Regions from separate parts of the Streptomyces sp. NPDC048560 genome, predicted to be linked through region 1. Evidence: riboswitches for the same ligand, from Rfam matches in the RefSeq annotation. Region 1 holds a riboswitch; the other holds the start of a gene.

What was found. Region 1 has a riboswitch for cyclic di-AMP ahead of AB0C82_RS20780 (transglycosylase family protein). Riboswitches for the same ligand answer to the same signal wherever they lie in the genome.
Positions count from the first base shown of each region.
Region 2: it holds a riboswitch for cyclic di-AMP, as region 1 does, so the genes downstream of both, AB0C82_RS09600 (M23 family metallopeptidase) here and AB0C82_RS20780 (transglycosylase family protein) in region 1, are expected to answer to the same signal.

Region 1 is NZ_JBEZIJ010000007.1:343,254-347,080, reverse strand. Features, by position in the region: gene eno (phosphopyruvate hydratase) at 1-576, opposite strand, end outside; gene AB0C82_RS20780 (transglycosylase family protein) at 922-1,623, opposite strand; cyclic di-AMP (ydaO/yuaA leader) riboswitch at 1,627-1,798, opposite strand; gene AB0C82_RS20775 (transglycosylase family protein) at 2,089-3,066, opposite strand; gene AB0C82_RS20770 (cytochrome P450) at 3,174-3,827, opposite strand, start outside.
Region 2 is NZ_JBEZIJ010000002.1:636,272-640,098, forward strand. Features, by position in the region: gene AB0C82_RS09595 (GntR family transcriptional regulator) at 1-398, opposite strand, end outside; gene AB0C82_RS09600 (M23 family metallopeptidase) at 619-1,434, opposite strand; cyclic di-AMP (ydaO/yuaA leader) riboswitch at 1,448-1,615, opposite strand; gene AB0C82_RS09605 (pitrilysin family protein) at 1,837-3,219, opposite strand; gene AB0C82_RS09610 (pitrilysin family protein) at 3,246-3,827, opposite strand, start outside.

The sequences.
Region 1 (3,827 bases):
GACCTTCTTCAGCGTGTGGTAGACCTCCGCGCCCCAGCGCAGGGCCTCGGAGAACGACTCGGCGCCGATCGGCGCGATCATGAACTCCTGGATGTCCACGTTGGAGTCGGCGTGCGAGCCGCCGTTCAGGATGTTCATCATCGGAACGGGCAGCAGGTGCGCGTTCGGGCCGCCGAGGTAGCGGAAGAGCGGCAGGTCGGACGCCTCGGAGGCGGCGTGCGCGACGGCCAGCGAGACGCCGAGGATGGCGTTGGCGCCGAGCGAGCCCTTGTTCTCGGTGGCGTCCAGGTCGAACATGGCCTGGTCGATGAGGCGCTGCTCGGTGGCGTCGTACCCGACGAGCTCCGGGCCGATCTGCTCGATGACGGCGAGGACGGCCTTCTCCACGCCCTTGCCCATGTAACGGTTGGGGTCTCCGTCGCGAAGCTCAATGGCCTCGAACGCACCGGTGGAGGCGCCGGACGGAACAGCAGCACGTCCCGTGCTGCCGTCGTCGAGGCCAACCTCGACCTCGACCGTGGGGTTGCCCCGGGAGTCGAGGATTTCCCTGGCTACGACGACGTCGATGGACGGCACGAGGCATCTCCTTCTGGGATATGACACTGGTTGTGCAGGGTCACCGTGGTCACTGTGGCCTTGCGGCATGAGCCTATCCGGCCGGGCTCCATCGGCCAGCCGGGCGCCCGTCCCCTGGGACGAAAAAGGACCCAAGGGTATGCATTCGCGGGCAAAGCTCCAGAAAATTACTGCCCAGTAACTACAACACTTGAACACTCGGGCGTCAGCGGCCGGTGCCCGGGCCGGCGCCACCGGGTGAAAAGACCCGGCCCGGCGCGCACGGGGGAGAGCGCACCGGGCCGGGAGCTGAGCGGGAGGGATGCCGCCGGACACCCCCTCCGGTCGGGAGGAGAGTCCCAGGTACTACTTCGTCAGGTGGAGCTGCTGACCCGGGAAGATCAGGTCGGCGTCCTTGACGATGTCGTCGTTCAGGTCGAACAGCTTCTCCCAGCCGCCCTTGACGTCCTGCTTCTCGGCGATCTTGCTGAGGGTGTCGCCGGCCTTCACCTTGTACTCGCCGTCACCCTTCGCAACCTTCTCGCCGGTCGGGGTGGTGACGGTCTTCGGCGCGGTGCGCTGCTCGCTGCGCGTGGTGGGCTGCTCGGCCTTGCGCTCCGGCTGGGCCTGCTGCTGCGGCTCCTGCTCGGCGCCGCTCTCCGTGGAGCCGGTGTCGACACCCGGGTCCACGCCGTCGTTGGTCAGGTTGCCGGCGCCGGCGCAGGCCCAGGCACCCGGGCCCTGCAGGTCGAGAAGCTTCTCGGCGGCGGCGATCTGCTGCGACTTGCTGGCGAGGTCGGCGCGCGCGGCGTACTGCGTGCCGCCGGCGGCGGCCCAGCTGGACTGCGAGAACTGCAGACCGCCGTAGTAGCCGTTGCCGGTGTTGATGGACCAGTTCCCGCCGGACTCGCACTGCGCGACGGCGTCCCACGTGGCGACGGAGGCGGCGGAGGCGTTGGTCGCGCCCATCAGCGGGACGGCGATCGCGGCACCGGCCACACCGGCGAGCGTGGCGACACGGGCGGCCTTGGACGGGCGGCGGTGCTTGGCCTTGCTGGAAAACAGCATGGAGCTTCTCCTCACCGACGCCTACGAGGTGAGCTGTCGGGTTCGGGCCAAGTGAGTTGCCCGGTCGCATGTCCTAGCACGCGACTTAACCCCAAGCCGGTCCTGAGTCGTCTCCCGACGATCGGGCCCGGCGCTTACCTGGGTCCCCCGCTCCTGCCTACGGCGCTTTACGCGTCTGTTCCCTTCGACCGACGGCAGGATTCGGCGTGACGGTCGACGGGGCCCGCGGTGCGAGCGGTTCCGACCGTAAACATAGGCAACCCCGACATTCAAAGAGGGACATACCGGCCATACGGGTTTTTCTCGTCCTGGAGGAAAGAACGTTTCCGCAGGTCGGAGCGGCCCCGGACGCATCACCCGGGCACACCAGGCCAGTTGAAGCAAAGAGACCCATGTCTCACTTACGCATAAGTGGACATAGGCCTCTGAACTACCCCTGAATTTGGGGCGTTTTCCCGAATTGGATCAGTTGCTCTCGGAGCCCTCCGCGGCGTCCAGCGGCCCCAGATCGAGGCTCTGGCCGGGGAGGATCAGGTCCGGGTCGGAGCCCAGCTCGCTCTTGTTGGTCTCGTACAGCTCGGTCCAGCCGCCGGGAACCTTCTGTGCGTCAGCAATCGCCCAGAGGTTGTCGCCGGGCCGGACGGTGTACTCGCCGTCGGCGCTCGGCGCACCCGCGTCGCGGGCCTGGCCGTCCCCACGCGAGGCGTGACGTCCGGAGTCGCGCCCGTCCCGGCCCGTCTCCTGGCTCGCCTCGGGCGCCGGTGCGCCGCGGTGCTTGCCGCCGCCCTGGTCCGCGTCGGCCGGAGCCTCGGACGCCTCGGGGGCCGGTGTGGTGGTGGGCGGGGCCGTCGTGCCGGAGTCCTCGGAGCCGGGCGAATCGCCGGTCTCGCCGTTCTTGTCGGACTCGCTCGCCGCGCCCGACTCGCCGGACTTGGCCGAATCGCCCTTCTTGTTCGCCTTCTTCGTCGCACTGTCCGACGAGGTGCCGGCCGCGTCGTCGGACGGGAAGAGCCCGTCCGTCAGGCCGGCGGAGGGGCTGTCGCCCGGGTCGACACCCGGCAGCGACCCGTCAGGCGCGAGCCCTGAGATCACCGCGCAGCTCGGCCAGGCCTGCGGACCCTGGTCCGCCAGGACCTTCTCCGCCACGGAGATCTGCTGCGAGCGGCTGGCGAGGTCGGCGCGGGGCGCGTACGCCGGGCCGCCGTACGCCGACCAGGTGTCCTGGGAGAACTGGAGGCCACCGTAGAAGCCGTTGCCCAGGTCCGCGCTCCACATGCCGCCGCTCTCGCACTCGGCGACCCGGTCCCAGGTCGAGGCGTCAGCGGCGTGCGCACCGGTCGCGCCGAGCAGCGGAATGGCGATGGCCGATCCCGTCACGCCTGCGGCGACGACGATGGCGGGTGCCTGGCGAGGGCGGCGGTGTCTGCCGTTCGCGGAGCCCATGGGAATGCCTTCCGTGTGACTGAAACATGTGACTGCTGTGGTGAACGGTGAACTTAGCGGGACTCGAACGTGTGTCACAAGTCGATGCAGCGGAGATCACGTAAAAGTCACAGAGTTGACAGAGCGTCACCTTGCGCGGCCGGCGATCCCGGGGCGAACTCCACCGGAAGGGTGCGCAGTCCGCGCATGATGAGCCCGCCGCGCCACCGCAAATCGGCAGGATCCGCAGCGAGCCGCAGGTCAGGCAGCCGCTTCAACAGCGTTGCCAGCGCGGTCTGTCCCTCCAGCCTGGCGAGCGGTGCCCCCAGGCAGTAGTGGATGCCGTGCCCGTATCCGAGGTGCTGATTGTCACTCCGTGCGAGGTTCAGAGTGTCCGCATCGCGGAATCGTTCCGGGTCCCGGTCGGCGGCGGCGAGGACCACGAGCACGGGGTCCCCGGCGGCGATCTCCTGCCCGCCGAGCGTGACGGGCTCGGTCGCGTACCGCCAGGTGGCGAGCTCCACCGGGCCGTCGTAGCGCAGCAGTTCCTCCAGACCGGTGGCGAGGAGGTCCGTGTCACCCGCGGCGAGCGAACGCTGAAGCCGTTCGCGCTCGACGGGGTTGCGCAGCAGGGCGTACGTCCCGTTGCCGATGAGGTTGACCGTTGTCTCGAAGCCGGCGAAGAGGAGGATGAACGCCATCGCGGCGGCCTCGTTCTCCGTGAGGTGCTCGCCGTGGTCGCTCGTCCGGATCAGCCCCGAGATCAGGTCGTCACCCGGATT
Region 2 (3,827 bases), on a different contig from region 1:
GTCTCGTGGAACCAGCCCCCCAGGGAGCGCAGATCCTCGCCCTCGCCCCGCCGAACCCGCTCCTGCCCCAGCCTGACCAGGCCTCGGAGCACCTTGAGGTGCGCCTCGGTGCGCCGCTGGGCGGCCCGCGCCGCACCGAGCGGCTCCAGCAGCATCCGGACCTCCAGGAGATCGGCGGCCTCCTGCTCGGTGGGCTCGGCCACGCACGCGCCGGCATGGCGGCGCGTGACGACGAACCCCTCCGACTCGAGTGTGCGCAGGGCTTCGCGCACCGGGACGCGCGAAACCCCGTAACGACGCGCGAGCAACTCCTCGGTGAGGCGGCTGCCGCGATCGAAGACACCGGAGACGATGTCGTCACGGATTGCCGTGCATACCGAATGCGCGGGAATGCGCATGTCCGAACCTCCGCCTTAATCCCCGCGAAACGCGGCCGATCGACGCCTGTTCTGTGACTCTATTGCAATGAGGCCGAATTTCCGACGGCAGAGCGGAAGCCGGGGATATCTTCTGGCCACGGAAGGCTTCGGCGGAGAGGCTGGAGAGCCCCGGGCGATACGCCGAAGGCCCCGGCGGGAAGCCGGGGCCTTCGGGAAGCACTGCGGAGCGGAGTGCGGGTCAGACGTTCACCCCGTGCGAGCGCAGGTACGCGACGGGGTCCATGTCGGAGCCGTACTCGGGGGTGGTCCGGGCCTCGAAGTGGAGGTGCGGCCCGGTGGAGTTGCCGGTCGAGCCGGAGATGCCTATCTGCTGCCCCGAGGTGACGCTCTGGCCGACGGAGACGCCGATCGAGGAGAGGTGGCCGTACTGGGTGTACGTGCCGTCCGTCATCCGGAGCACGATGTTGTTGCCGTAGGCCCCGCCCCAGCCGGCCTCGACGACCGTGCCGGCGCCGACGGCGACGACGGAGGAGCCGGACGCGGCGCGGAAGTCGACACCCGAGTGGCTGCCGGAGGACCAGAGCGCGCCGCCGGACTTGTAGCCGGTGGTGACGTAGGAACCGGCGACCGGAAGGTGGAAGGAGGTCAGACGCTTGCGCTCGGCCGCTCGGGCGGCGCGGGCCTCGGCCTCGCGGATCTCGGCGGCACGGGCCTTCGCCTTGCGCTCGGCCTCGGCCTTCGCCTTCGCCCTGGCCTCCGCCTTGGCCTTGGCCTCGGCGACAGCCTTCGCCTTGGCCTTCGCGGCGGCCTCGGCCTGCTGCTCCTGGGCCTTCGCCTGGGCGGCGATCTGGTCGGCGAGGGTGCCTTCGATGGCGATGACCTGGGTCAGGCCGGTGTCGCTGACGGTACGGGCCTCGTCGGCCGCGAGGGCCGGGGAGGCCATCCCGCCGATGACGCCTGTGGTGGCCAGAGCCGCGATGCCGGCGACATGAGCGCTCCTGCGCGTCAGACGGCTCGGGGCACGGTGCTTCCCGGTGGCACGGGTGAACGCCATTGAGGGGCTGATCCTTTCCTTCCTTCTCGCCTACCGGGTTAGCTGACGGGTTCGGAGCAGGAAGGTCTCCTACGGGCCCCCGCACCCCCGAAGGAGCGCGGACGTCCGATTCACCCCAGGGACTTCGTGGGTCCCCGGCTCCCCAGGCTCGCGCCTGACGGGGACTCGGCGATGGCTGCCCGGCGCCACGGGTGCGGCATACACATGACGGACAGCCGAGCCGACGCTAAACGGGGCCACTTTCAATCACCAAACGGACAGGCTGATTTGTAGTACATCCCACAGGGCAGATAGGCGGTCTCCCCATCAAAGACGGACAAAAAGACGGGACCCCGAGGGCGAGTTGCCCATCGGGGTCCCTTTTGTGCTCTTTTGTGTGTACGTCGGATGGCGGACCGGTCGTCAGCCGCTGACGACCGACACCTCCCCGATTCCCAGTGCGCGGACAGGCTCCGCGATCTGGGAGGCGTCGCCGACGAGCACCGTGACCAGGCGGTCCACCGGGAACGCGTTGACCACCGCGGCCGTCGCCTCGACCGTGCCGGTCTCGGCCAGGCGCGCGTACAGCTGGGCCTGGTAGTCGTCCGGGAGGTGCTGCTCGACCTGGTCGGCGAGGGTGCCCGCCACGGAGGCCGCCGTCTCGAACTTCAGCGGGGCGACGCCCACGAGGTTCTGCACGGCCGTCTCGCGCTCCGCGTCGGTCAGCCCCTCGGCCGCCAGGGTCCGCAGGACCTTCCAGAGGTCGTCCAGCGCGGGCCCCGTGGACTCCGTGTCCACCGAGCCGCTGATGGCGAGCATCGCCGCCCCGGTGCGCCCCGAGGGGGAACCCGGGCCGGTGGAACGCAGCACCTGCCCGAAGGCGCGTACGCCGTAGGTGTAGCCCTTCTCCTCGCGCAGGACGCGGTCCAGACGCGAGGTGAGGGTTCCGCCGAGGCAGTACGTGCCGAGGACCTGGGCGGGCCAGACACTGTCGTGCCGGTCGGCGCCGATGCGGCCGATCAGCAGCTGCGTCTGCACCGCGCCGGGACGGTCCACGATCACCACACGGCCGCGGTCGTCCGCGGTGATGGGCGGGACCGGGCGGGGCTCGGCGGAGTTGCCCGACCAGTCACCGACGGTCTCGGCGAGGAGCGCGTCCACGTCGACACCGGTCAGGTCACCGACGATGACCAGAGTCGCGGTGGACGGACGGACGTGCGCGTCGTAGAAGGCGCGCACGGCCGCGGCGTCGATACGCGCCACCGTCTCCTCGGTGCCCTGCCGCGGACGCGACATGCGCGCCGTGGCCGGGAAGAGCTCCTTGGAGAGCTGCTTGGCCGCCTTGCGGGCCGGGTTGGCCTGCTCGTGCGGGATCTCGTCGAGGCGGTTGCCCACGAGGCGCTCGATCTCGCTCTCGGAGAACGCGGGCGCCCGCAGCGCTTCGGCGATCAGTCCGAGCGCCTTGGTCAGCCGGGAGACCGGGACCTCCAGGGAGACCCGGACGCCGGGGTGGTCGGCGTGTGCGTCGAGCGTCGCGCCGCAGCGCTCCAGCTCGGCGGCGAACTCCTCGGCGGAACGCTTGTCCGTGCCCTCGGACAGCGCGCGGGACATGATCGTCGCCACGCCGTCGAGGCCCTCGGGCTCCGCGTCCAGCGGAGCGTCCAGGAAGATCTCCACCGCGACCACCTGCTGGCCAGGGCGGTGGCAGCGCAGCACCGTGAGGCCGTTGGGCAGGGCGCCACGCTCGGGTGCGGGGAAGGCCCAGGGCCTGGCCACGCCCGCGGTCGGCTGCGGGTGGTACTCCATCGCTACTCCAGTCACAGCGGCGTCGCTCACTGCTCGGCCCCTTCGTGCGTGTCGGTGCCGGCTTCGGCGGCGTCGTCTGCTTCGGCACCGGCGTCTGCCGGCGCCTCGACCGGCTCGTAGACCAGGACCGCGCGGTTGTCGGGGCGCAGGCGTGCCTTGGCGGCAGCCTGGACCTCCTCCGCCGTGACGTCGAGCACCCGCTGCACGGCCGTCAGGGCCAGCTGCGGGTCACCGAACAGCACGGCGTACCGGCACAGTTCGTCGGCGCGGCCCTCGACCGTGCCGAGCCGGTCCAGCCACTCGCGCTCCAACTGCGCCTGAGCCCGCTCCATTTCCTCGGGCGTGGGGCCCTCAGCGGCGAACCTGGCCAGCTCCTCGTCGACCGCTGCCTCGATCTCCGGCACCTCGACGCCGCCGGAGGTCTTCACGTCCAGCCAGCCCAGCGAGGGCGCCCCGGACAGCCTGAGCAGCCCGAAGCCCGCGGCCACCGCCGTACGGTCACGGCGGACCAGCCGGTTGTGCAGCCGGGAGGACTCCCCGCCGCCCAGCACGGTCAGCGCGAGGTCCGCGGCGTCGCACTCCCGCGTGCCGTCGTGCGGCAGCCGGTA